Linked DNA regions of Methylacidimicrobium sp. AP8. The protein of the gene in region 1 interacts with the protein of each later gene in a pairwise test. Links are inferred from orthologs where the notes say so. Each region holds a gene or a part of one and is shown on either strand. Other genes may lie near its edges.

The links.
Region 2: the proteins of MTHMO_RS08815 (region 1) and MTHMO_RS07545 interact in binary tests that used the Escherichia coli proteins (3 or more experiments, as listed by UniProt). The link is inferred for Methylacidimicrobium sp. AP8 from one-to-one orthologs.
Region 3: the proteins of MTHMO_RS08815 (region 1) and groL interact in binary tests that used the Escherichia coli proteins (3 or more experiments, as listed by UniProt). The link is inferred for Methylacidimicrobium sp. AP8 from one-to-one orthologs.

What each region holds. Positions count from the first base shown.
Region 1 is NZ_LR797830.1:1,879,278-1,886,510, reverse strand. Bases 1,756-4,660 are described here. They hold MTHMO_RS08815 (nucleotide exchange factor GrpE), read left to right. Parts: upstream 1,756-2,859; coding sequence 2,860-3,462; downstream 3,463-4,660. Other genes in these bases: MTHMO_RS08805 (RluA family pseudouridine synthase), read right to left, coding at 4,653-4,660; dnaJ (molecular chaperone DnaJ), read left to right, coding at 3,459-4,622; MTHMO_RS08820 (PP2C family protein-serine/threonine phosphatase), read left to right, coding at 1,756-2,844. In the rest of the region: MTHMO_RS08835 (TatD family hydrolase), read right to left, coding at 1-91; MTHMO_RS08830 (MBL fold metallo-hydrolase), read right to left, coding at 94-894; MTHMO_RS08825 (STAS domain-containing protein), read left to right, coding at 1,054-1,560; more of MTHMO_RS08820, read left to right, coding at 1,648-1,755; more of MTHMO_RS08805, read right to left, coding at 4,661-5,408; MTHMO_RS08800 (ATP-dependent DNA helicase), read right to left, coding at 5,438-7,233. UniProt on the Escherichia coli protein: Participates actively in the response to hyperosmotic and heat shock by preventing the aggregation of stress-denatured proteins, in association with DnaK and GrpE. It is the nucleotide exchange factor for DnaK and may function as a thermosensor.
Region 2 is NZ_LR797830.1:1,603,522-1,610,847, forward strand. The notes cover bases 1,928-4,925. They hold MTHMO_RS07545 (Nramp family divalent metal transporter), read left to right. Parts: upstream 1,928-2,747; coding sequence 2,748-4,103; downstream 4,104-4,925. Other genes in these bases: MTHMO_RS07535 (4'-phosphopantetheinyl transferase superfamily protein), read left to right, coding at 1,928-1,973; MTHMO_RS07540 (metal-dependent transcriptional regulator), read left to right, coding at 1,997-2,758; MTHMO_RS07550 (alpha-1,4-glucan--maltose-1-phosphate maltosyltransferase), read left to right, coding at 4,147-4,925. Outside these bases: MTHMO_RS07525 (IS607 family transposase), read right to left, coding at 118-678; MTHMO_RS07530 (efflux RND transporter permease subunit), read right to left, coding at 675-1,139; more of MTHMO_RS07535, read left to right, coding at 1,257-1,927; more of MTHMO_RS07550, read left to right, coding at 4,926-6,135; MTHMO_RS07555 (hypothetical protein), read left to right, coding at 6,208-7,326. UniProt on the Escherichia coli protein: H(+)-stimulated, divalent metal cation uptake system. Involved in manganese and iron uptake. Can also transport cadmium, cobalt, zinc and to a lesser extent nickel and copper. Involved in response to reactive oxygen.
Region 3 is NZ_LR797830.1:133,348-140,505, reverse strand. Bases 4,329-7,158 are described here. They hold groL (chaperonin GroEL), read right to left. Parts: upstream 6,642-7,158; coding sequence 5,016-6,641; downstream 4,329-5,015. Other genes in these bases: dnaK (molecular chaperone DnaK), read right to left, coding at 7,074-7,158; groES (co-chaperone GroES), read right to left, coding at 6,694-6,990; MTHMO_RS00580 (HU family DNA-binding protein), read left to right, coding at 4,500-4,802. In the rest of the region: gcvP (aminomethyl-transferring glycine dehydrogenase), read left to right, coding at 1-1,710; MTHMO_RS00590 (lysylphosphatidylglycerol synthase transmembrane domain-containing protein), read left to right, coding at 1,860-2,855; MTHMO_RS00585 (CCA tRNA nucleotidyltransferase), read left to right, coding at 2,878-4,230.

The DNA.
Region 1 (7,233 bases):
CGATGCCCTCCGCCTGCGCGCGGGCGACGACCTCCTTCCGGTCGCGGGAGAACTCCGGAAAATCGAGATGGGCGTGCGTGTCGATCCACATGGTCAACAGAGGGTGATCGAAAGCCCGTCGAACGCCGGTGCGACGTCCTCGGGAAGTTCGGCTTCCCGGTGCCGATGGCTCTTGTGATGGGTGAGGTGGGTCAGGTAGGTTCGCCTCGCCTCGACCTGCCGGGCGACCTTGACCGCTTCCTGCGTCGTCAGATGCGTGGGATGGGGCTCGTCCCGGAGGCCGTCGATGATCAGCACCTCGACCGAGCGGATGGTCCAGAGGATATTCTCGGGGACCGCCTGGCAATCGCTCAGGTATGCGAGGAGCTTTCTCCCGTCGCGCTCAAGCAGGTATCCGAAGGTGGTGATCCGGCCGTGCGGGACGGGCAAGGGGGTCACGGTCAGGCTGCCGAGAGGAAAGGGGGCATCCACGGCCTGCGGCCGGAGGCGGACGTACCCGGACGCATCCGCGGCCGGCTCGAAGGCGTAGGGAAACATGCGGGCGAGGACATCCAGGGTGGAGGCCGGGCCGAAGATCGGAAGGCGTTCCCGGCGCAGCTCGCAGAAGCGCCGCAAGTCGTCGAGGCCGAGCACATGATCGGCGTGGTGGTGGGTGTAGAGGACCGCGCCGACGTCGGCGATCCCCTCGCGGAGGCATTGCGTCCGCAGGTCGGTCGCCGTGTCAATGAGAAATGGAAGGACCCCGTCGTCCACGTAGAGGGACGCCCGGGTCCGTTGATCGCGGGGATCGGTCGAACGACAGACTGCGCACCGGCAACCGATCATCGGCACTCCCTGCGAGGTCCCCGAGCCGAGCACCACGGCGCGCAGGAGACATCCGGTCGTTCGACACATCCGGAGGGCCCCTTACCAAAAAACAACACGGCCGCCGAGGAATTTTTCTCGCCTCGGCCATGGCCGGGAGCTTAGGATTTCCGCTTCCACCGTGGAGCGAAAAGAGCGTTACGGGGCGGCCGGGTGGACCGGGCCGCCGGACGGGTATAGTGTTATCGAGTGAGAACAGGGGTCGTGCTGGCGGGGGAGTGCCAGGGAGTGGTCGTAATTAAGATCGTCGGAGCGGGTTCCTTCGAGCATTCGTTTTCCCTGCGGCAATATTGCGATCATTCCCTTCCCTCGGGAAAGGAGAGGGTGCTGGTCGATCTGACCGAGTGCACGTATCTGGACAGCACCTTCCTAGGAACTCTAGCGGGTCCGGCGCTGCGGCTTAAGAAGGCCGGAGGCTCTTTTCAGGTCGCCGGCGGCAGCCCCCGAGTGTTGGAATCGATTCGCACGCTGGGGCTGGATCGTCTCTTCGAGTGCGTGGAGAGCCCGCTTCCCTACGATCGGGCGGGACTGCGGCCGCTGGCGGCGGGTGTCCCCCGCAGGGAGACGACCGGTGAGCTGCTTCTGCAGGCCCACCAGACCCTCCTGGCATGCGATCCCCGGAATGCGCCGAAGTTTCAAGACCTCGTTTCCTATCTCGGCGCGGAAGTCGCTCGGCGGGACCCGTCGCCCGGCTGAGCCGACCGCCTCGGAAGCCGGGCTGCCCGTTCTCCGGCGTGGCGGGCGATCCGTCCGGGAGCTTTTGTTTTTTTGGCAAGGAAAGGTGTGGAAGCGGAACGAGAAGAGCCTGCCGGTTCTTACCACGAGTGTCTGCTGCGGGTCGCCGAATTGGGAGGCGCCCTCGCAACCGGGGCCGATCCGGATCCGCTGATTGCCAGTCTCTTGGAGCGCTTGAGGGCCTTCCTCGACGCTACGGCCGTCGGCCTGCTCTCCGGCGAGGCCGGAGCGAGCGAGGGATGCTGGGGGCCGCCGGAGCGATCGGACGAGTTGCGGGCGATCGCCGAGCGGATGCGGGCAAAGGAAGAGAGCGGAGAGAGGGAGGCCGCGGCCGAAGGGCCCTGGACCCTCCTTCCGCTACGCGGAAACGGCTGGCTGGCCGTTCATCGCGACGCCGGCGGAGGGCTGCGGCCTCCGGAACGCACCGCTGCCTTGGCCGTCGCGGAGGCGGTTCTGCATCTGCTGAGCCGGCCGGTTTCCAGGCAGAACCGGAGGAAGAGGCGCCTCCTGGAGGCGGAGCTGATGGCCGCCAGCCTCTTTCAATCCTCCCTTTTCCCGCGAGCGTTGCCGGCTCTGCCCGGTTTTCGCCTGGCCATCGCCCATCTGCCGGCCGGAGAGCTGAGCGGAGACTTTTGTGATGTCCTGCCCATCGATCCCCACAACTGCGGCATCCTGGTCGGCGACGTGGCCGGAAAGGGGATGGCGGCCGCTCTGGTGGGCGGGATGTGCCGGACCGCCGTCCGCTCCCAGGTTGCGGGCTGCCCTTCTCCGGCCGGCGTGTTGCGCCGCGTCAACCGCCTGCTGTACGGGGACCTGGTCGAGCGGAGCCTCGTCGCCATGATCTATGCGGTCGTCAATACGCAGACCCGGGAGATTGTCGTGGCCCGGGCCGGACACGAGCCGCCGCTCCTGCGGCGGCCCTCTGGGGTCAGCGAGCTCGACGCGCCAGGCTTTTGCCTGGGGATCGACTCGGGAGAGGCCTTCGATGCGGCTCTGGCGGATATAACGCTGTTTTTGGCGCCGGAGGAGCTCCTGCTCTTCTATACCGATGGGATGATCGATGCGCTCGCCCCGTGCGGCGCGAGGTTCGACAAGGGCAGGCTTGTCGCCGCCCTCGCGAGGACCGGGGGGCTTGACGCGCGGGCTTCGCTCGAAGCGCTCTTTCGGGAGCTGGCCTCCTTTCGGTCCTCCGGAGGGTTGGCCGATGACGTGACGCTTGTTGCGCTCGAGCGGGTCGGAAGCTAAGGTTTAAGTTCCGTTATGACTGTCGACGAGGGCAAGACCGTGTCTCCGGAGCCTCAGGCGGAGGACGCTCCGGCTTTTCTGGTGGTCAGCCGGGAGAGGATCGAGCGCTGGCGGCAGCGTTCCCGGGAGGCGGACGAGCTGCAGGATCGCCTCTTGCGCGCCTTGGCGGATTGGGACAACGCGCGCAAGAGGATGGCCAAGGAAAAGGAGGAGGCGATCCGGCTGGCCAACGGCGCCTTTCTTCAAGCTCTCCTTCCTGTCCTCGACAATCTGGTTCTCGGCGTGGAAGCGGCGGAGAAGGCCACCGATGGCCGGTCGATCGCCCAGGGGATGAAGATGATCCTATCGCAGCTCCAAGCCCTCCTGCGCGAGGAGGGCGTCGAGCCCGTCGAGGCGGTCGGCAAGCCGTTCGATCCTCATCGGCACGAGGCGGTGGGCTTTGTCGATACTGAGGAGCTGGAAGAGGGGATTGTCGCGACCCAGAAGCGGAGCGGCTATCTATATAAAGGCCGCCTGCTCCGCCCGGCGTTGGTCTATGTGGCCAGGAGGCCGGCGCCCGGCGGGGACAGTCAGGAAAAGAGGGAAGAAACGGAGACCAACCGCATTCCGGCGCCATGACCTCTGCGCGCGACCATGATTACTACGAGATTCTCGGAGTGGCGAAAGGAGCCAGTACCGAGGAGATCAAGAAGGCGTACCGCAAGCTGGCCCTCAAGTATCACCCCGATCGAAACGCGGGCGATCGGGCTGCGGAAGAAAAGTTCAAGGAGGTGAGCAAGGCCTATGAGGTGCTCAGCGATCCGGAAAAGCGGGCCGCTTACGACCGGTACGGTCCTGCGGCCTTCGAGGCCCAAGCAGGGGCGACGGCCGCCGGGTTCCACGATCCGTTCGAGATTTTCCGGGAGGTTTTCGGCGGCTCCGGCCTCTTCGGGGAGGGCCTCTTCGGGAGCCTCTTCGAGGAAGCCTTCGGTTCCGGCGGGGGCAAGCGATCTCGCCAGGAAAGGGGAGCGGACCTCCGTTGCGACCTCGAAATCGATTTTGAGGAGGCGGTCTTGGGCTGCGAAAAGCAGATCGCCTTCCCCAAGCTGGAGGTCTGCTCGGCCTGCGAGGGAACCGGGGTCGCCCCCGGCTCCGCGCGGAAGGCCTGCCCGACCTGCCGCGGGCAGGGCCAGGTGCGCGTGACGCGCGGGTTCCTGACCGTGGCCCAGACCTGCCCCCGGTGCCACGGCACGGGAGCCGTCGTGGAGCGCCCCTGCACTGCCTGCCGAGGGGAGGGCAGGATGAAGCAGACGGCGGAGATGACCATCAAGATTCCCGCCGGGATCGATGACGGCTACCGCTTGCGGCTGGCGGGGTGCGGAGAGCGGGGGGCATTCGGCGGGCCGGCCGGCGACCTCTACGTGGTCGTGCACGTCCGGAAGCACGAGATATTCGAGCGGCAGGGAAACGACCTCTATTGCGAGATGCCGATCAGCTTCGTGCAAGCCGCCCTCGGCGGGGAGGTCACCGTGCCCTGTCTGGTCGGGAAGGCGACGCTCAAGATTCCGCCCGGAACCCAGAGCGGCCAGATTTTCCGTCTGCGGGGCCGCGGTGTCGCCGATGTCCACGGTCGCGGGATCGGCGACCTGCTGGTCCGGGTGGTGATCGAGGTGCCTACGCACCTCAACGCGGAGCAGCGCGCCAAGCTCGAGGCTTTCGCGGCCAGCTGCGCGCCCGGGACCCATCCGCAGCACCAAGGCTTTCTCGAGCGGGCCAAGCGGTTTTTCGGTGGGGAGTGAGTCGCCGGGCTCCGGGCCGGCGCCCGCTGCTCATCCCGGAGGGACGGCGATGCCGCGCTGGTCGAGGAAGCCCCTCAGGTCGAGAGGAAGCGGGGCCGCGGCCTCCCACTCCTTTCCTTGCCAGCGGAAGCGGAGCCGGGAGGCATGGAGGGCGTGGCGCGGCAGGCCGAGATGCTCGGCCAGTTCGGGTCCCCACCCCTGCTCCGCGAACCGGAGGAAGAGGTGGGGATCGGGTCCGTAAATCTTATCGCCGATGATCGGGTGGCCGATCGACGCGAGGTGGACTCGGATCTGGTGCAGCCGCCCGGTCTTGGGATAGGCGCGGACGAGGCTGACTTCCGCGCCCGAGCTGAGCGCGCGTATCACCGTGACGGCCGGGGCCCCGCCAGGCCGGACACCCTGCCGGATCGCCACCGGATTCTCCGCGGAAAGGCCCAAATAGCCGAGGGGAGCGTCGATCTGGAGAAATTCGCAGGCGAGCTTCCCCCGGACGATCGCCAGATATTCCTTGTCGATGAGCCTCTTCTCCATGAGCCGGCCGAGCGCGGAGGCGGCCGCAGCGTTCTTGCCGACGAGCACCAGCCCGCTGGTCTCCCGATCGAGTCGGTTGACGAGGAAGAACGGAGCTCCTCCCCGCTCCTTGCCGAGCCAGCCGAGCACGCTCGGCCGGTCGTTCCGCCGTGTCGGGTGGGAGAGTAGGAAAGGCGGCTTGTCGACGACGAGGAAGTCCTCGTTTTCGAGGACCACCCGCGGCGGGTAAGGAGGCTCGAGGATCAGCTGCTGCATCAGGAGGGCCGGATGGGGGGAGCGGCAGATTAGACGATCGGAGGATCGCCGTCGAGGATCTCGACCGGGCAATCGGGGAGGACCGCGAAGAAGGAGCGGCCGTAGCGCTTGGTGAGGATGCGGGAATCGAGTATGGCGACGATGCCCCGATCCTGGCGGCTGCGGATCAGCCGCCCGATTCCCTGCCGGAACTTGAGGAGCGCCTCCGGCAGGAAATAGGAGAGGAAGGGGTCGCTCCCGGCGGCCTGGAGCCGCTCCGCCCGCGCCTGCGCCAGCGGATGGTCCGGCGTGCCGAACGGGAGGCGCGTGAGGATCACGCAGGAGAGGGCTTCCCCGGGGACGTCGACGCCCTGCCAGAAGCTGTCCGCCCCGAAGAGGACGGCTCCGGGCGAGGCGCGGAAACGTTCCAAGAGCCGGTGCCGGTCGGCGGTCCCGTCCTGGACGAGGAGCGGGAAGCCCTTTTCCCGGAAGAACGGCGCCAGACGCGAGGCCATGTTGAGGAGCGTCTTCCGGTTGGTGAAGAGGACGAAGGCCGCGCCGCCGCTCCGGGCGGTGAAGTAGCGGATCCACGCCTCCATCGCCGCTTCGTAGCCCGCGCCTTCCGACGGCTCGGGGATGCGGCTCGGCACGTAGACCTTCATCTGGCGCGCGTAGTCGAAGGAGGAATCGAGGAGAAGGGTCCGGGGTTCCCGCAGCCCCAAGGCCTTCTGGAAATAGTGGAATCGGCCGGCCAGGGTCAGTGTGGCGCTGGTGAAGATGAGCGCGCGCCCCTCCGCATAGAGCAGCCGCTCAAGAAGGGGGGCCACCGAGAGCGGAACGGCCTCGAGCCGCGTCCCCTCCGGAAAGCCGGGATCCTGGGTCTGGACCCAGTAGACGTGATCCGGAAGGGATTGATCGAGGAAGGCGGAGAATGCGGCGCGCAGGCCGGCCGTCTTTCGGGCATGGTCTTCGATCTCGCGCCGCAGATCGCGATCTTCGGTCTCCAGGGCTGCCTGCGTGATCGCCTCGGTGAGCGCGGCCAAGGGCTCGTCGAGCACGTTCGGCACCAGGCCGGGCCGGAGGATGCGGAACTCCCGGCCCTTGGCGCCGCCCATCGCGGCGTGCAGGCTCTCAAAGAAGGAGCCGAGGCGGGAGAGAACTTCCCGGAGAGTGCGGACGGCACTCCCCGAACGCACGAGCGAGAGAAGGCCCCGGCCTGTCCGGGGCGAGTGGAGCCGGTGGAGAAAGGAGCGGGTCTGCCCCTCGGAGAGCGAGAGGCCCAGATGCCGGGCGGCGACCGCCTCGACCTGGTGGGCTTCGTCGAAGATCACGAAGTCCTTGGCGAAGGAAAGATCCTCACTCGGGTCCGCGCCGAGCCCGCCCGCCAGCAGCGAGAAGAAGAGCGCATGGTTGACGATCGTGATGTCCGCCTCGGCACTCCGTTCGCGGAGCCGCTGGTAGAAGCAGCGGGGATTGTTCTGGCAGCTCCTGGCCGTGCAGAGCTGGGGCTCCGAGCAGAGCCGGCTCCAGAGGCCGGGTTCCGGAGGGGGATCGAGCTCCTCCCAGCAGCCGGTTTCTGTTGCGAAGGCCCAGCGGGCGATCCGCGCGACCTCGTCGGCCTCCCCGGGAGCGAAAAGGTCTCCCCCGTAGCGGAGCGCCTGCTCGATCCGCCGCGGGCAGAAGTAGTTCCTTCTTCCCTTGAGCAGAACGGCGGTGAAGGGGCCGGTCAGCTTCCTGAGCAGAGGCAGGTCCCGGTGGAAGAGCTGCGCCTGCAGGTTGAGGGTGTGGGTCGAGACGACGCCGCGCTCACCCCGCTTCCGCGCGCAGCGCAGCGCTGGGAAGAGAT
Region 2 (7,326 bases), 280 kb from region 1 along the record:
CGCATCCTGGCCAAAAGAGTCCGCTGCGCCCGCCCGTAGAGCGCCGCATAGGCGTCAAGACACGAAGTCTGCTCATGCGTTAACCTCAACCGGGTCTGGTAGGTGAAAACAGGGAGCTTACTCATGGATCGCTTTGAGCGCCTTCTCGGCGCGGTCCTGAGCGGATCGCTTCCCGTAAAGCCGGGCACACATCGAAACGATGACCTCATGCAGGTCGCCCACGATGTCATCGGTCCTCTCGTCCGACTCCACCACCAGGACCGATCGGCTCTGCGCGGCCAATGCCGCTTCCACGTACTCCAAGCCGAAGCGCATCAGCCGGTCGCGATGCTCGACCAGGATGACGCCGATATTGGGATCACGGAGCAGCCCGATCAGGCCCTTCCGATGGCCGTTCATTCCGGAGCCGACCTCCTTGACGGCCTTGACGATCGGCAACCGTTTGCTCAGCGCAAATTCGGTCAGCCGAGCCAATTGCCGGTCCAGATCCGCTTTCTGATCGGAGCTCGATACCCGTGCGTAAAGGGCGACCCCATTGGGTTGCGAGGGCTCCGCATGCACGATCACCGTTCCGGTCGGCAACTGCTCGGCCGGGACGGGCAAACGCCCTTCCTTCCACATCCGCCAAGCTGTCTTGTAGCAAATGCCCTGCCGCTTGGCCCAGACACTCAACTTCACTCGTACATACTGCCATTAAACTGGCTATGTGTCCATATATTTTTTAGCTGCTGGCAACCCGTCGCAATCGGCGCGAGCGCCGGGGAAAGACCGGGCGGGATCTGATCCGCCGCGCGAAGCAGCCGCTCGCTGACCAGCTGGCGGCTGCGGTAGATGTCCGTTCCGTCGCGAAAGATGAGCGTGACCTGGGAGAGGCCGAACTTGCTGATCGACCGCACCTCCTCCAGGTGCGGCAGCGCGGAGAGCTCCCGCTCCATCGGCATCGTGACCAGCTTCTCGATCTCCTCGGGGGCGAGCGAGGGGACGACCGTGTTCACCTGGACCTGGACGGTCGAGATGTCGGGAACGGCGTCGATCGGCAGGCGGAGGGCGGCCCAGATCCCGAAGCCGATGAGGGCTCCGACCGCCAGCAGCACGCCCGATCGATGCCGTAGGGAAAAGGCGAAGATTCGTTCGAGCACCAAGCCGGCCCTGACTCTTAGGGGAGTGGAGGAAGCGTCCCAGACGGGAAAGGATCCTGCAAGCCAATCCCGCAAAAGCGCTTGCCTCGGGCCGGCAGGGGAAGGAATGGTGGGAGGATGGCGACGGCCGACCGCATCGTCCCTTCCGCGGTCCGGATCTTCGCCGCCCGGCTTTCCGGGTTTCCGCCGCCGGATGCGGGCAGCGGAGCGCTCCCGGGGCGCGTCCGGGCCGGGCGCAGCGAGGAGCTCTTGCGCCGCCTCCTCTCCCGCTTCACCGGCATCGCCCCCGAGCGGCTTCCCATCGGGAGAGGGTGCTGGGGAAAGCCGCTCCTCCCGGAATCGTTCGGCCTCTGGTTCAACCTCTCGCACTCCGCGGACCGCTGCCTCGTGGCCGTCGCCCGCTTCCCCGTCGGCATCGACCTGGAGGCCGACGTGCCTAGGAGAGATCCTGTCGGGCTCGCCCGGCGATTTCTCCCGGCCGAGGAGGCGGCCGTGGCCGCGGCCGCTCCCCCGGCGGAGCGCACCTTGAGCTTCCTGCGGGCTTGGACCAAGCGGGAGGCTTTTCTCAAGGGATGCGGAACGGGCCTCTTCCGCTCCCCCCGCTCTTTCCGCCTCGTCCGGCGCGACGGATCCCCCTGGGAAGAGGTCGACCCCCCGGAACCGGAGGGCGCCCGCTGGGCGGTCCGAAGCCTAGACTGCGGAGCCGGTTTTGTCGGCGCTCTGGCCGTCTCGCACCGGTCACCCGATGCGGTGGTTCCGACCATCGAGGAGATTTCCGCGGCCGATCTGGCTTTCGACCCGGTGCCGACGCTTTCCGTTGACGCGAAGGATTAGGAGAGGCTAAATTTTTTGTCGAAATGAAGCAGGGCCTGGAGGAAGCGGAAGGCAGAAAAGGCTCGCCCGTCCCCAGCCAAGCCCAGCAGGACTACCTCAAGCAGATCCTTCTTTTGGACGAGAACCCCCGGGGGGCAACCACCCAGCTTCTGGCGGACCGGATCGGAGTCCGCCCCGCTTCGGTCACGGGGATGCTCAAGAAGCTCGCCGAAGAGGGGCTGGTGGAGCGGGCGCCCTATCGCAGAGTCCGGCTGACCGAGGCGGGCCGGCGGATCGCGGTCGAGATCGTCCGGCACCACCGGCTCTTGGAAGTCTTTCTCTTCCGGATGCTCGGCTACCGGTGGGACGAGGTGCACGAGGAAGCCGAGGCGCTCGAGCATGTGATCAGCGAACGCTTCGAGCAGAGGGTGGCCGAGGTTCTTTCCCACCCCGAGCGGGATCCGCACGGAGACCCGATTCCCACCCCGGAGCTGGCCCTGGGGGAGGATCGACATCTGGTCCCGCTCGCCCGCCTCGGCCGGGCGAGCCGGGCGATTATCCGCCGGGTGACCCTGCAGGACCAGGATGCTCTCAACCTGGTGGAAAGGCTCGGCCTCCTTCCGGGAACGGAGGTCGAGGTGGCCGACAGCCACCCGGACGGAGTCTCCCTCCTTGTCGCCGGCAGCCGCTTTCTGGTTCCCAGGCTTCTCGCCTCCCATCTGCTGGCCGAGACCCTCTCCGGCTCGGCTTCCTCCGATCCGCCGCCCGGAAGAAAGGCGGGACGGCCCGGGATCCATGAGCGCTGACCCCTCCAGCCATCCGGCGGGGACGCGAACGAAGCTCGAGCCGGCGGTCGCCGCCTCCGCGGACGGGTGGGACGCCCGGGTGCGGGAGCGGGCGGCAACCGTCCTCGGCGGCGAGGCGACGGGAAAAGCCGACCGATTCCTTCCGTTTCTCGGGCCCGCATTCATCGCGGCCATCGCCTATGTCGACCCGGGCAACTACGCGACCGACATCGAGAGCGGAACCCGCTACGGCTACCAGCTCCTCTGGGTGGTGCTCTGGGCGAACCTAATCGCCCTTTTCGCGCAAGGCCTCTCCGCCAAGCTCGGCATCGCGACCGGAAAAAATCTTCCCGAATGCATCCGGGAGGCTCTCCCCCACCCGCTCTTGCGCATCGCCTACTGGCTCCAAGCCGAGCTGATGGCGGTCGCGACCGATCTGGCCGAGTTCCTAGGGGCCGCCCTCGGATTGCAGATCCTCTTCGGGATCCCGCTCGGAATCGGAGCCGTCCTCACCGGCGCCCTTTCTTTCCTGATGCTCGGGCTGCGGCCCAAGGGCTTCCGCTCTCTCGAGCTCCTTCTCACCGCCTTCGTGGGCTTCATCGCCGCCTGCTACGCCTTCGAGCTCTTCTGGATCCATCCCTCGCCCTCGGCGTGCCTCCGCGGCCTCCTCGTTCCCTCTCTTCCCGGGACCGAAGGCGCCTACCTGGCCGCCGGCATCCTGGGAGCGACCGTGATGCCGCACGCAATCTATCTCCATTCGGCTCTCACCCAGGGGAGGATTCCGGCCCGGCGGGTCGAGGAGAAGCGGAAGCTGATCCGCCTCTCCTTTCTCGACGTCTCCCTGGCCATGGCGATCGCCGGGCTCATCAACCTGGCGATGCTCGCCGTGTCGGCGGCAGCCTTCGCGGGCTCCGCGCCCGCCGGAGGCAACACGATCCTCCAGGCGTACCGGGCGCTCTCGCCCATGCTGGGCACGCTGGCCGCCGGCGCGTTCGCGCTTTCGCTGCTCGCCTCCGGCCTCTCGTCCTCGGCGGTGGGGACGCTCGCCGGGCAGGTCATCATGCAAGGGTTCGTCGGCTTTCGCATTCCCATCTGGGTCCGGCGGCTGGTGACGATGGCGCCGGCGGTCCTGCTGATCGCCTTGGGCATCGACGCGACCAAGATCCTCATCGCTTCCCAGGTGATCCTCAGCTTCGGCATCGGCTTCGCGCTCGTCCCCCTCCTGCTCTTCACCCAGAGCCGCCGCCGGATGGGGCCCCTGCGCAACTCTCCCGGGACGACGATCGCCGGATGGCTCGTCTGCGCCGCCGTCATCGGGCTCAACGCTTTTCTGCTTGCCCGGTTCTTTGGCTTCCTCTCCCAATAGGACAGGAGCCGTCCGGAAGGCGCCCGGACCCTTCCCTGCGATCATGGAAGCTTCCCACCTTCGCCTCTGGCCGTCCGACGGGAGGCGGCGTGTGGTCATCAGCCGCATCCTGCCGGAGATCGACGACCCCCGGTTTCCCGTGAAGCGAGGGCTCGGCGACACGCTCGCGATCCAAGCACACGTCTTTGCCGACGGTCACGACCGGATCGAGGTCCGCCTCCGCTATCGGCACCAGGATGATTCCGACTGGCGAGAGGTGGCGATGCGGGAGCTCGGGAACGACGAGTGGCAGGCCGAAATCCGGCTCGAGAAGCTCGGCTTTTACGAATGCCGGGTGCATGCCTGGATCGACCACTTTCTCACCTGGCTCGAAGGCTTCCACAAGAAGGCCGACGGGGGCGAACAGATCGAGGTCGAGCTCCAGATCGGCGCCGACCTGCTCGACGCGGCGGCAGGGCGGGCTCCCGAGCCGGAGCGCAAAGAGCTTGCGGAATGGGCCGCGCTCCTCCGGAACCGCTCCCTGCCGATCGGCGAGCGCGCGCTCGTGGCGCGGAATCCCGCGCTGGCGGAGCTGGCGCGAAGGTTTCCCGACCGGAGCCTGGAAAGCGTCTCGCCCTTTGCGCGGAAGGTCCTCGTCGACCCTCCCCGCGCGCTCTTCAGCTCCTGGTACGAGCTTTTCCCCCGGTCGTGGGCTCCCGAGCCGGGCCGCCACGGGACCTTCGCGGACTGCCTGCGGCTCCTCCCGGAAATCGCCGCGCTCGGCTTCGACGTCCTCTATCTCCCGCCCATCCATCCGATCGGCTCGCATTTCCGGAAAGGAAAAAACAACAGCGTCGTCTGCGGCCCCGATGACGTGGGCAGCCCGTGGGCGATCGGCTCGGAGGAGGGCGGCCACAAGGCGATCCATCCGGCGCTCGGCGGCTGGGAAGACTTCCACCGCCTGCAGGCCCGTGCCCGGGACTTCGGCTTGGAGATCGCGCTCGACATCGCCCTCCAGTGCAGCCCCGACCACCCCTATGTCCGCGAGCATCCCGAATGGTTTCGCTGGCGGCCGGACGGGACCGTCCAGTACGCCGAAAACCCGCCCAAAAAGTACCAGGACATCATCCCCTTCGACTTCGAGTGCGCCGAATGGCGATCGCTCTGGGAGGAGCTTCGGAGCATCTTCGTCTTTTGGATCGAGCGCGGCGTCCGGATCTTCCGCGTCGACAACCCCCACACCAAGCCGATGGCGTTCTGGGAGTGGCTGATCGCCGAACTCAAGGCGGACTACCCCGAGGTGATCCTCCTCGCAGAGGCGTTCACCCGCCCCAAGATTCTCTACCATCTGGCCAAGTGCGGCTTCTCCCAAGGCTACACCTACTTCACCTGGCGGTCGACGCCCGCGGAGCTGCGGGAATACCTGACCGAGCTGACGAGTCCGCCCGTCCGGGAGTTCTTCCGGCCCAACTTCTGGCCCAACACCCCGGACATCCTTCCGGTCTACCTGCAGCAGGGAGACCGCTCGACCTTCCTGCAGCGGCTCATCCTGGCCGCGACCCTCTCCGCCAACTACGGCATCTACGGACCGGCCTTCGAGCTCTGCGTCCGGGAGGCCCTGGTTCCCGGGCAGGAGGAATATCTCGACTCGGAAAAGTACCAGCTCCGCCGCTGGGACTGGAACGCGCCCGGAAACATCAAGGCCGAGATCGCCCGCGTCAACCACATCCGCAAAACCCACCGCGCCCTCCAGGAAACCAACAACCTCCGCTTCTGCGACACCGACAACCCCTGCCTGCTCGCCTATGCCAAGGCGAGCGCCGACCGCGGGGACCTGATCCTGGTTGTCGTCAACATGGATGCCCGCCCGCAATCGGGCTGGGTCCGTTTCCCGGCGGGCGACTTCGGCATCGATCCCCGGAAGCCCTTTCAGGTCAACGACCTGCTCGCCGACACGAGCTATACCTGGCACGACGGGAGCAACTACGTCCGCCTGGATCCGGCGGTCAGCCCCGCGCACCTCTTCTGGGTGACCCAGTATGCGCCGGATTAGCCGTAGCCGGCCGCCGGGGGAAGGCGCGCGGGCCGTCTTGCCGAGCGACTCCGGCTTTGGCAAGCATAGGGAATGTCTTCGGACCCCGATCCGCTGGCCGAGAAGTTCTGGTTCTCCCCCGCCGGAGGGCGTCTAGCGGCAAACCTCTTCCCATCCTTCCTTCTCGGCCGGCGCTGGTTCGCGGGAAAGGCCCGGGGCCTCGAGGAGGTCTGGGTGGCCGACGCGTTTCGCCTCGGCCGCCGGGAGGAGGGGCTGCGGCTGCTCCTCCTCCAGGCCCGCTTCGCCGCGGGCGAGACGGCCCTCTTCTCGCTGCCGGTCCGGATGGCCGGGGATCATCCGCCGGCCGGCTTGGCGGAGGGGGACCGGATCGGTCCGCTCTCCCCCGCCTCGCCGCAGTGCCTTTGGGAGGCGACCGGGGACCCGCTTTTCGGCCAGGCCCTGCTCGATCTGCTGGCCGAGGAGAAGGAGGTGTTGGGGCCGCAAGGCCTCCTGCGGGGAAGAAGGGGACCCCTGCTGGCCGAGCTCGGCGCCTCGGGCGACCTTCCGAAAGATTGCCGGCTGCTCGGCCGGGAACAGAGCAACAGCTCCCTCCTCTTCGGAAGCCGCCTTTTTCTAAAGCTCTACCGGAAGCTCGAGGGAGGCCCGAACCCCGACGCCGAGGTCCACGAGCGCCTCTCGGGCGTCCTCGGTTTTCCGCACGTGCCCCGCTACGGAGGCAGGCTCGACTACGAGCCGCAAAGCGGCGCTCCGATCCTGCTCGGGCTGCTCACCGAGGCGGTCCCCCACCGGTCGGACGCCTGGACTCTCGCCCTGGCCGAGGCGACCGGGTCGCTGGACTCCTCGGGCGCCCCTCCTCCTCTTCCGGACTCTTCCCGGCCGAGCTGGGAGCTGCTGGGCAGGCGCACCGCCGAGTTCCATCTGGCGATGGCGGGGTCGACGGATGATCCGGCCTTCGCCCCCGAGCCCCTGGCCGCGGAGGAGATTCCCCTCGTTTTCGCGGAAGCCCTCGAGCTGCTTCGCCGCTCCTTCGGGATGCCGCACGGCCCCCCGGCCGTGCCGTCGAGCCCCGAAGAGGAGCGGCTGGCGTACCTCTTTCCGCGGATCGAATCCCGCTTCCGCTCGATCCTCGACCTGCCGGCCGATCTGGTGAAGATCCGGATCCACGGCGACTACCATCTCGGCCAAGTCCTG
Region 3 (7,158 bases), 1.7 Mb from region 1 along the record:
GCCCTCATGCCCGCGTTCCGATCCGAATCCTTGCTTTGCCGAGCCCGGAGCAGGGGGATCAATCTGCGCCGGCTGCCGTCGGGGCTCGGTATCTCCCTGGACGAGACGACCGAGGAAAAAGATCTGCTCGACCTGGTCTCTCTTTTTGCGGAGGAATCGGGCCATCTCCCGGCACGCCTTCCGCCGGAGAACGCGGTCGCGTCCGCCATCCCGCCCGGCCTCCGGCGGGATCGCCCGCTCCTGCCCCATCCGGTCTTCCACCGGTACCGGAGCGAGACCGAGCTCCAGCGATACATCCGCCGGCTGGCCAGCCGCGACATCAGCTTGACGACCTCGATGATCCCCCTCGGATCCTGCACTATGAAGCTCAACGCGGCGGCCGCCATGCTCCCGATGCTTTGGGACGAATTTTCCCGACTACATCCTTTTTGCCCGGTCGAGCAGGCCGCGGGATACCAGGAGCTCTTGGGCGACCTAGAACGCTGGCTCAAGGAGATCACGGGGATGGCGGCGGTCTCTTTTCAGCCGGCGGCGGGCAGCCAAGGGGAGCTCGCCGGACTCCTGGCGATTCGCGCCTACCACCGGGCGCACGGCCAGGGGAATCGGGACCTCTGCCTCCTGCCGGTTTCCGCGCATGGAACGAATGCCGCCAGCGCCGCCGCAGCAGGCCTTTCCCTTCAATCCGTGCGCTGCGACGCGGAAGGGAGGCTCGACCTGGCGGATCTTCAGGGCAAGCTCTCCGAGGTGGGATCCCGCGTCGCTGCAATCATGATCACCTATCCTTCCACCTACGGCTTTTTCGACGAGACCCTTCCGGAGACGATCCGCATGGTTCGGGACGCGGGCGGACTCGTCTACCTTGACGGAGCCAATGCCAATGCATTCCTGGGGTTTTGCCGCCCCGGAGAGCTCGGGGTCGATGTTTGCCACCTCAACCTCCATAAAACCTTTGCCATTCCCCATGGCGGTGGAGGACCGGGGGCGGGGCCGATCGCCGTTTCTTCCGCCCTCGCCCCCTTCCTCCCATCCCATCCTTTTCTCCCGCACGCAGCGGAAGGAAGCGTGGGCCCGGTCAACGGCTCCCCCTGGGGGAATGCAGGAATCTATCCCATCACCTGGATGTTCCTTGCGATGATGGGTGCGAGCGGCTTGAGACAGTGCGCGGAAGCCGCGCTTCTTTCGGCCAACTACATCGCCTACCGGCTCTCTCCCTACTTCCCGGTGGTCTTTCGCGGGCGCTCCGGGCTGGTAGCCCATGAGTGCATCGTCGATCTCCGTCGGTGGAAGGAATGCGGGATCGACGTGGAGGACGTGGCGAAGCGTCTGGCCGATTTCGGCTTCCATGCGCCGACGGTCTCCTGGCCGATTCCCGGGACGCTCATGATCGAGCCGACCGAAAGCGAGTCCAAGGAGGAGCTCGACCGCTTTTGCGAGGCGATGATCACGATTCACGGCGAGTTGGAGCGCGTGCGCCGTGGCGAGCTTCCCCGAGAGGACAACCCTCTCCGGAACGCTCCCCATACCGCAGCCGCCGCGGTGGCCGAGCCGTGGAGCCATCCCTACACGCGCGAGGCGGCGGTCTTCCCGCTTTCTTGGTTGCGGGTGAGGAAGTACTGGCCGCCGGTGGCCCGAGTCGACAATGTCTATGGAGATCGCCATCCCTCTTGTACCTGGCCCGTCGAGGACAAAGCAGCTTCCGCAGGCGGTTAGCCCGCGCGTCTTCCCACCGCTCTCCTGCAGCCGGTCCAAGAGATGCGGAATGGGAGGCTCGGCGGGTCTATGCCCGCCGTTGCCAAGAAAGCCGAATGCGGTGTCGGACGGGATAAGGAGTGCGCACCTTTTTGCATAGATCCCCGGCCATGGCAAAACTTGGACCCATCGGATGGATTCTCCTGCGCGCCGGCGTCTCCGCAGCGCTGCTGACCGTGATTGTTTGGCGTATTCCTTGGACAGGGATCGGCGAGGCCTTCCATGGCTCCGAACCCGCGTGGATCTTGGCAGCCATCCTTCTAGCCGGCGCTCAGGTGACGTTTGTCTCGCTTCGCTGGCAAGCCCTGCTCGGCGCGCAAGAGATTGTCCTCTCTCTGGGCGAGACCCTGAGGCTCACCCTCATCGGCCACTTTTTCAGCGCATTCCTCCCCGGTTCCACCGGTGGGGATCTGGCGCGGATCTACTACGCCGTCCGCGCGGCTCCGCGCCAAAAGGCGGCCGCCTCCTTTTCCGTTGTTTGCGACCGATTGGTCGGAGTGATCATCCTGCTCCTCATCGGCTGCGCCTTCTCCCCCGTCCTCTACTATGGGGTCTACTCGAGAAATTTTCTGATTCGCAAGGTGCTTCTTCTCTTCCTCCTTGTTGCGGTAGGAATTTTGCTCTTCTCCCTGCTTGCCTGGCTCCTGCCGTGGCTGCTGCGGCGGCGGTCGTTCCGGCTTTGGGAGAAGCATGCTCCGTTACACCGTCTTCTCGAGGAGCTTTCTCACGTTCTCCGCCGATTCGCCGCCGCCCGATGGACCGCTGGCCGTGCGGCGCTCTTCGCCTTGTGCGGCCACATTGCCACCTTCGCTCTAGCCTGGTGCACCGCGATTGCACTCCATCTGCCGGTCCCTTTCTGGATCTTGGCTGCCGTTCTCGCCGTCGTGAGCGTCCTGGACGCCATCCCGATCAGCATCTCCGGGCTCGGTGTGCGGGAAGGCCTCTTGGTTCTTTTCTTCCAGCCGCTTAGCTGGACAGGCGCACAGGCGGTGACCTTTTCTCTACTCTTCTTTGGAGTCAGCCTCTTTTGGAGCTTCGCCGGCGGCATTCTCTATTGGCGCTATAAGGCGGGACGGTCGGCGGAGGAGCGCAAGATCGCCCGATAAGCGGGAGGAGAAGAAGACGTCGATGTGGCAAGCAGCAGTGCGACTGGTCGAGCGCTTGCGGAGGGCGGGCCATGTGGCCTACTTCGCCGGCGGCTGCGTGCGCGACCGTCTCCTCGGCCGGGAGATCCACGATATCGACATCGCGACCACAGCCAGACCCGAAGAAGTGCAGAGGCTTTTTCCTGAATCTACAGGCGTCCACGGAAAAGCCTTCGGAGTCGTCCGCGTTCCCGTAGGCGGTTTCTGTTTCGAAGTCGCCACCTTCCGCCGTGACATAGGAGCCAGCGACGGGAGGCATCCCGATCGCGTGGAATTTGCCCGTCCGGAAGAAGACGCTTACCGCCGGGATTTTACGATCAACGCGCTCTTCTATGACCCGATCGCCGAGCAGCTGATCGACTATGTCGGAGGCCGGTCCGATCTTGCCGAAAAGAAGATCCGCGCCGTCGGGGATCCGCTCCGGCGGTTTGCGGAGGACGCGCTTCGCCTTCTGCGCGCCGTCCGCTTCGCCGCTAACCTCGGATTCACCATCGAACCGTTAACCTGGCAGGCACTCCAAGCGCAGGCGACGGCCATCCGCTGGATCAGCGTCGAGCGGATCCGCGACGAGCTCGATCGCATCTGGTCCGGACCCGCGCCCGCCGTCGGCCTCGAGCTATTGGACCGGAGCGGGCTTCTCCTGGAGATCCTTCCCGAAATCTCGGCTTTGCACGGTGTTGCGCAGCCGAAAGAGTTCCATCCCGAGGGGGACGTTTTCGTGCATACGCGCCTCTTGCTCGAGCAGCTCCGCAACGCTCCCCTTCCTTTAGCGTGGGCCGCCCTGCTTCACGACGTAGGGAAGCCAGCCGCCCAAAGACGGGATGCGAGCGGCAGGATCCGTTTCTTCGAGCACGAAGTCATCGGCGCCCGCATGGCTCGCGCCATCCTGACACGACTCCGCGAGCCTAACGCTCTGATCGACGCCGTGGTCCCCATGGTCGCCAATCACATGGCTTTCAAAGATGCCAAACAGATGCGCCCCGCAACACTCAAACGACTCCTCAGCCGCAGCACTTTCGCCATGGAGCTCGAGTTGCATCGCATCGATTGCCTTGCCTGCCATGGAGATCTGACGATTTATGAGTTTTTGCGCGCCAAGTTAGAAGAACTTCCTCCCGAAGACATCTCGCCTCCTCGGCTCCTCACCGGACATGACCTTCTCGCCCTTGGCGTTCCGCCGGGTCCGCGCATCGGCTCTCTGCTCGCAGCCGTTCGCGAAGCCCAACTGAACGGGCAGGTGCGAACCCGGGACGAGGCGCTCTCCCTCGCATCCCGGCTGCTCTCCTCCGGCTCCGCGCCCCCCGGCGCGGAAGCGGCTCCCGAGAGCCGACTGTGACGCAGCCCCCTCGTTTGCTCGCCTAACCCGCACAGCGCAGGCTTATGCAGGGGATTACGCGCCGCGCATACATGGTCGTTCCTACCGCAAGACTCACGATGAACATAATATGTTTATGCGCAACTACTTCCTATCAAGGCTAAAAATCCGATCCCGCTCGCTTCCGATAGCGGAATCCCTTGTCTCTCCTTTTTCCCGTTGACGACTCTCACTCCCTTTGTCACAAACAGCCTGGAAGCGGATCGGATCCGCGTCCGAAAGGAGCGAGAATGAAAGAAGCAAAAAAGAATAAGCGTTGGAATCGGGTCGATCTCGTCGAGCATGTCCAAAAGGAAATGGGGAAGGACACCACGAAGGCCCTTGCCGAATCGGCGGTCGGCGCCGTCCTGGACGGACTCAAGACCGGCATACGGAAAGCGAGCACCGTTCAGCTAATCGGATTCGGCACCTTCAAGGTCGTGCATCGAAAGGCCCGAATCGGGGTAAACCCCAAGACCGGCGAGCGCCTCAAGATTAAAGCATCGAAATCGGTTCGGTTTTCTCCTGGAAAGGCATTGAAGGATAGTTTGTAAGTCGGCTCATATCTTCTGATCTGCCTGTCTACTCCTTGCCGCGTCGGCACAGGGAACAGAGGATAGGGAGCATCCGCGTCTATGCTCGTCTCACTCTAGGATTACGACGGGAAAGGCCGGAGCCCCTCCCGCGGGAACTCCGGCCTCTGCCTCTTTCTGAGGGAAGCGACCTCGCCGCGATGGCAGGCCGTTTCCGCTCTCGCGTAGTCCGCCTTAGTATTCGTCGCCCGCCCCCGGACTCGGCGGCGTAGCCTTCTTCTCCTTTTCGGGAATCTCCGTGACCATCGCTTCCGTGGTCAGGAGAAGGCCGGCCACCGAAGCCGCATTCTGCAAGGCCGTCCTCGTCACCTTGGCCGGATCGACGATCCCCGCCTTGATCATGTCGACATACTCGCGGGTCGCCACGTTGTACCCTTCATCACCGTTCCGGGCCTTCACCGCATTGACGATGACGCTCCCTTCCAATCCGGCGTTGTTCGCCAGCGCGCGGAGAGGCTCTTCGAGGGCTCGCTCCACGATCTGCGCTCCCACCTTCTCATCTCCTTTGAGGTCGAGCTTGCTGACACAGGGCTGGCACCGCAGCAGGGCGACCCCGCCTCCCGCGACGATCCCCTCCTCGACCGCAGCACGGGTCGCATGGAGGGCGTCTTCCACGCGCGCCTTTTTCTCCTTGAGCTCGGTTTCGGTCGCGGCACCCACGCTGACGACGGCCACTCCTCCGGCCAGCTTCGCCAGACGTTCCTGCAGCTTCTCGCGATCGTAATCGGAGGTGGTCTCCTCGATCTGCTTCCGGATCTGGTTCGCTCGCCCCTGGATGGCGCTGGCCGAACCCGAACCTTCGATGATCGTCGTGTTCTCCTTCTCGACGACGACCTTCTTGGCGCGGCCCAGGTCCTCAAGCTGCACGTTTTCGAGCTTGATGCCCAGATCTTCGGTCAGACAACGCCCACCGGTCAGGATCGCGATGTCTTCCAGCATCGCCTTCCGGCGATCGCCGAACCCGGGTGCCTTCACCGCGCAAACCTGGAGGGTGCCGCGCAGCTTGTTAACCACAAGCGTTGCCAGGGCCTCGCCCTCCACGTCCTCCGCGATGATGAGCAGCGGACGGCCCGCCTTTGCGATCTTCTCCAGAAGGGGAAGCAGGTCCTTCAGGCTCGAGATCTTTTTCTCATGGATGAGGATGTAGGGATTTTCCAACACCGCTTCCAGCTCTTCGGCGTTGGTAACGAAGTAGGGGGAAATGTAGCCCTTGTCGAACTGCATGCCTTCCACCACCTCGAGCGTGGTCGCGATCTGCTTCCCTTCCTCGACCGTGACGGTGCCGTCCTTGCCTACCTTATCGAGCGCGTCGGCAATGATTTCGCCCACCGAGGCATCCCAGTTCGCGGAGACCGTGGCCACCTGCTTGATCTCCTCTTTCTCCTTCACCTTCCGGGCGACTCGCTTGAGCTCGTCGACCACCGCGCTGACCGCCTTGTCGATTCCGCGCTTGAGATCCATCGGATTGGCACCGGCCGTCACATTCTTCAGGCCTTCCCGGTAGATCGCATCGGCAAGAACTGTGGCGGTCGTCGTACCGTCGCCGGCGACATCGCTGGTCTTGGACGCCACCTCGCGAACGAGCTGGGCTCCCATATTCTCCCAGGGATCCTCCAGTTCGATCTCCTTCGCCACCGTCACCCCGTCCTTGGTGATGGTCGGTGCTCCGAACTTTTTGTCCAGGATGACGTTACGACCCGCCGGCCCCAGTGTCGCCTTGACGGCCTTGGTCAGCTTCTCGATACCGCGCAGCAGGGCATGGCGCGCCGCTTCGTCGAAGATGAGTTGTTTTGCAGCCATACTTCTATGATCCTCCGCTTGTTCGTTCTTCGTTCCTCAAAACCGTTTTCCTTTATCCTCCAACCACGGCAAGGACGTCATCTTCCCGAAGGATCTGATAGGACTCCCCTTCGATCTTCACCTCGGTGCCGCCGTACTTGCTGATCAGGACGCGATCCCCTTTCTTGAGCTCGATGGGAATACGCTTGCCTTCCTCCAGCCGGCCCGGACCGACGGCTATCACCGTGGCCTCCTGCGGTTTTTCCTTGGCGGTATCCGGAATGATGATTCCGCCCTTTTTGGTCTCCTGCTCCTCGATCAACTTGACGAGGATTCGATCCCCTAAGGGGCGAATATTCGGTTCGGTCATTTGCTGCTCCTTTCTTCTCAGTTGCTTGGATCTATCGCGAGCCGGCCTTCCGGCCGGTCGCCACCCAAAAATCTCTGCGGCCTCTATTCCTTCTTGTCCTTGTCCTTGTCGATCATCTCGAAGTCGGCTTCGATCACGTCTCCCTTGGCAGCCGACCCTCCCCCGGAA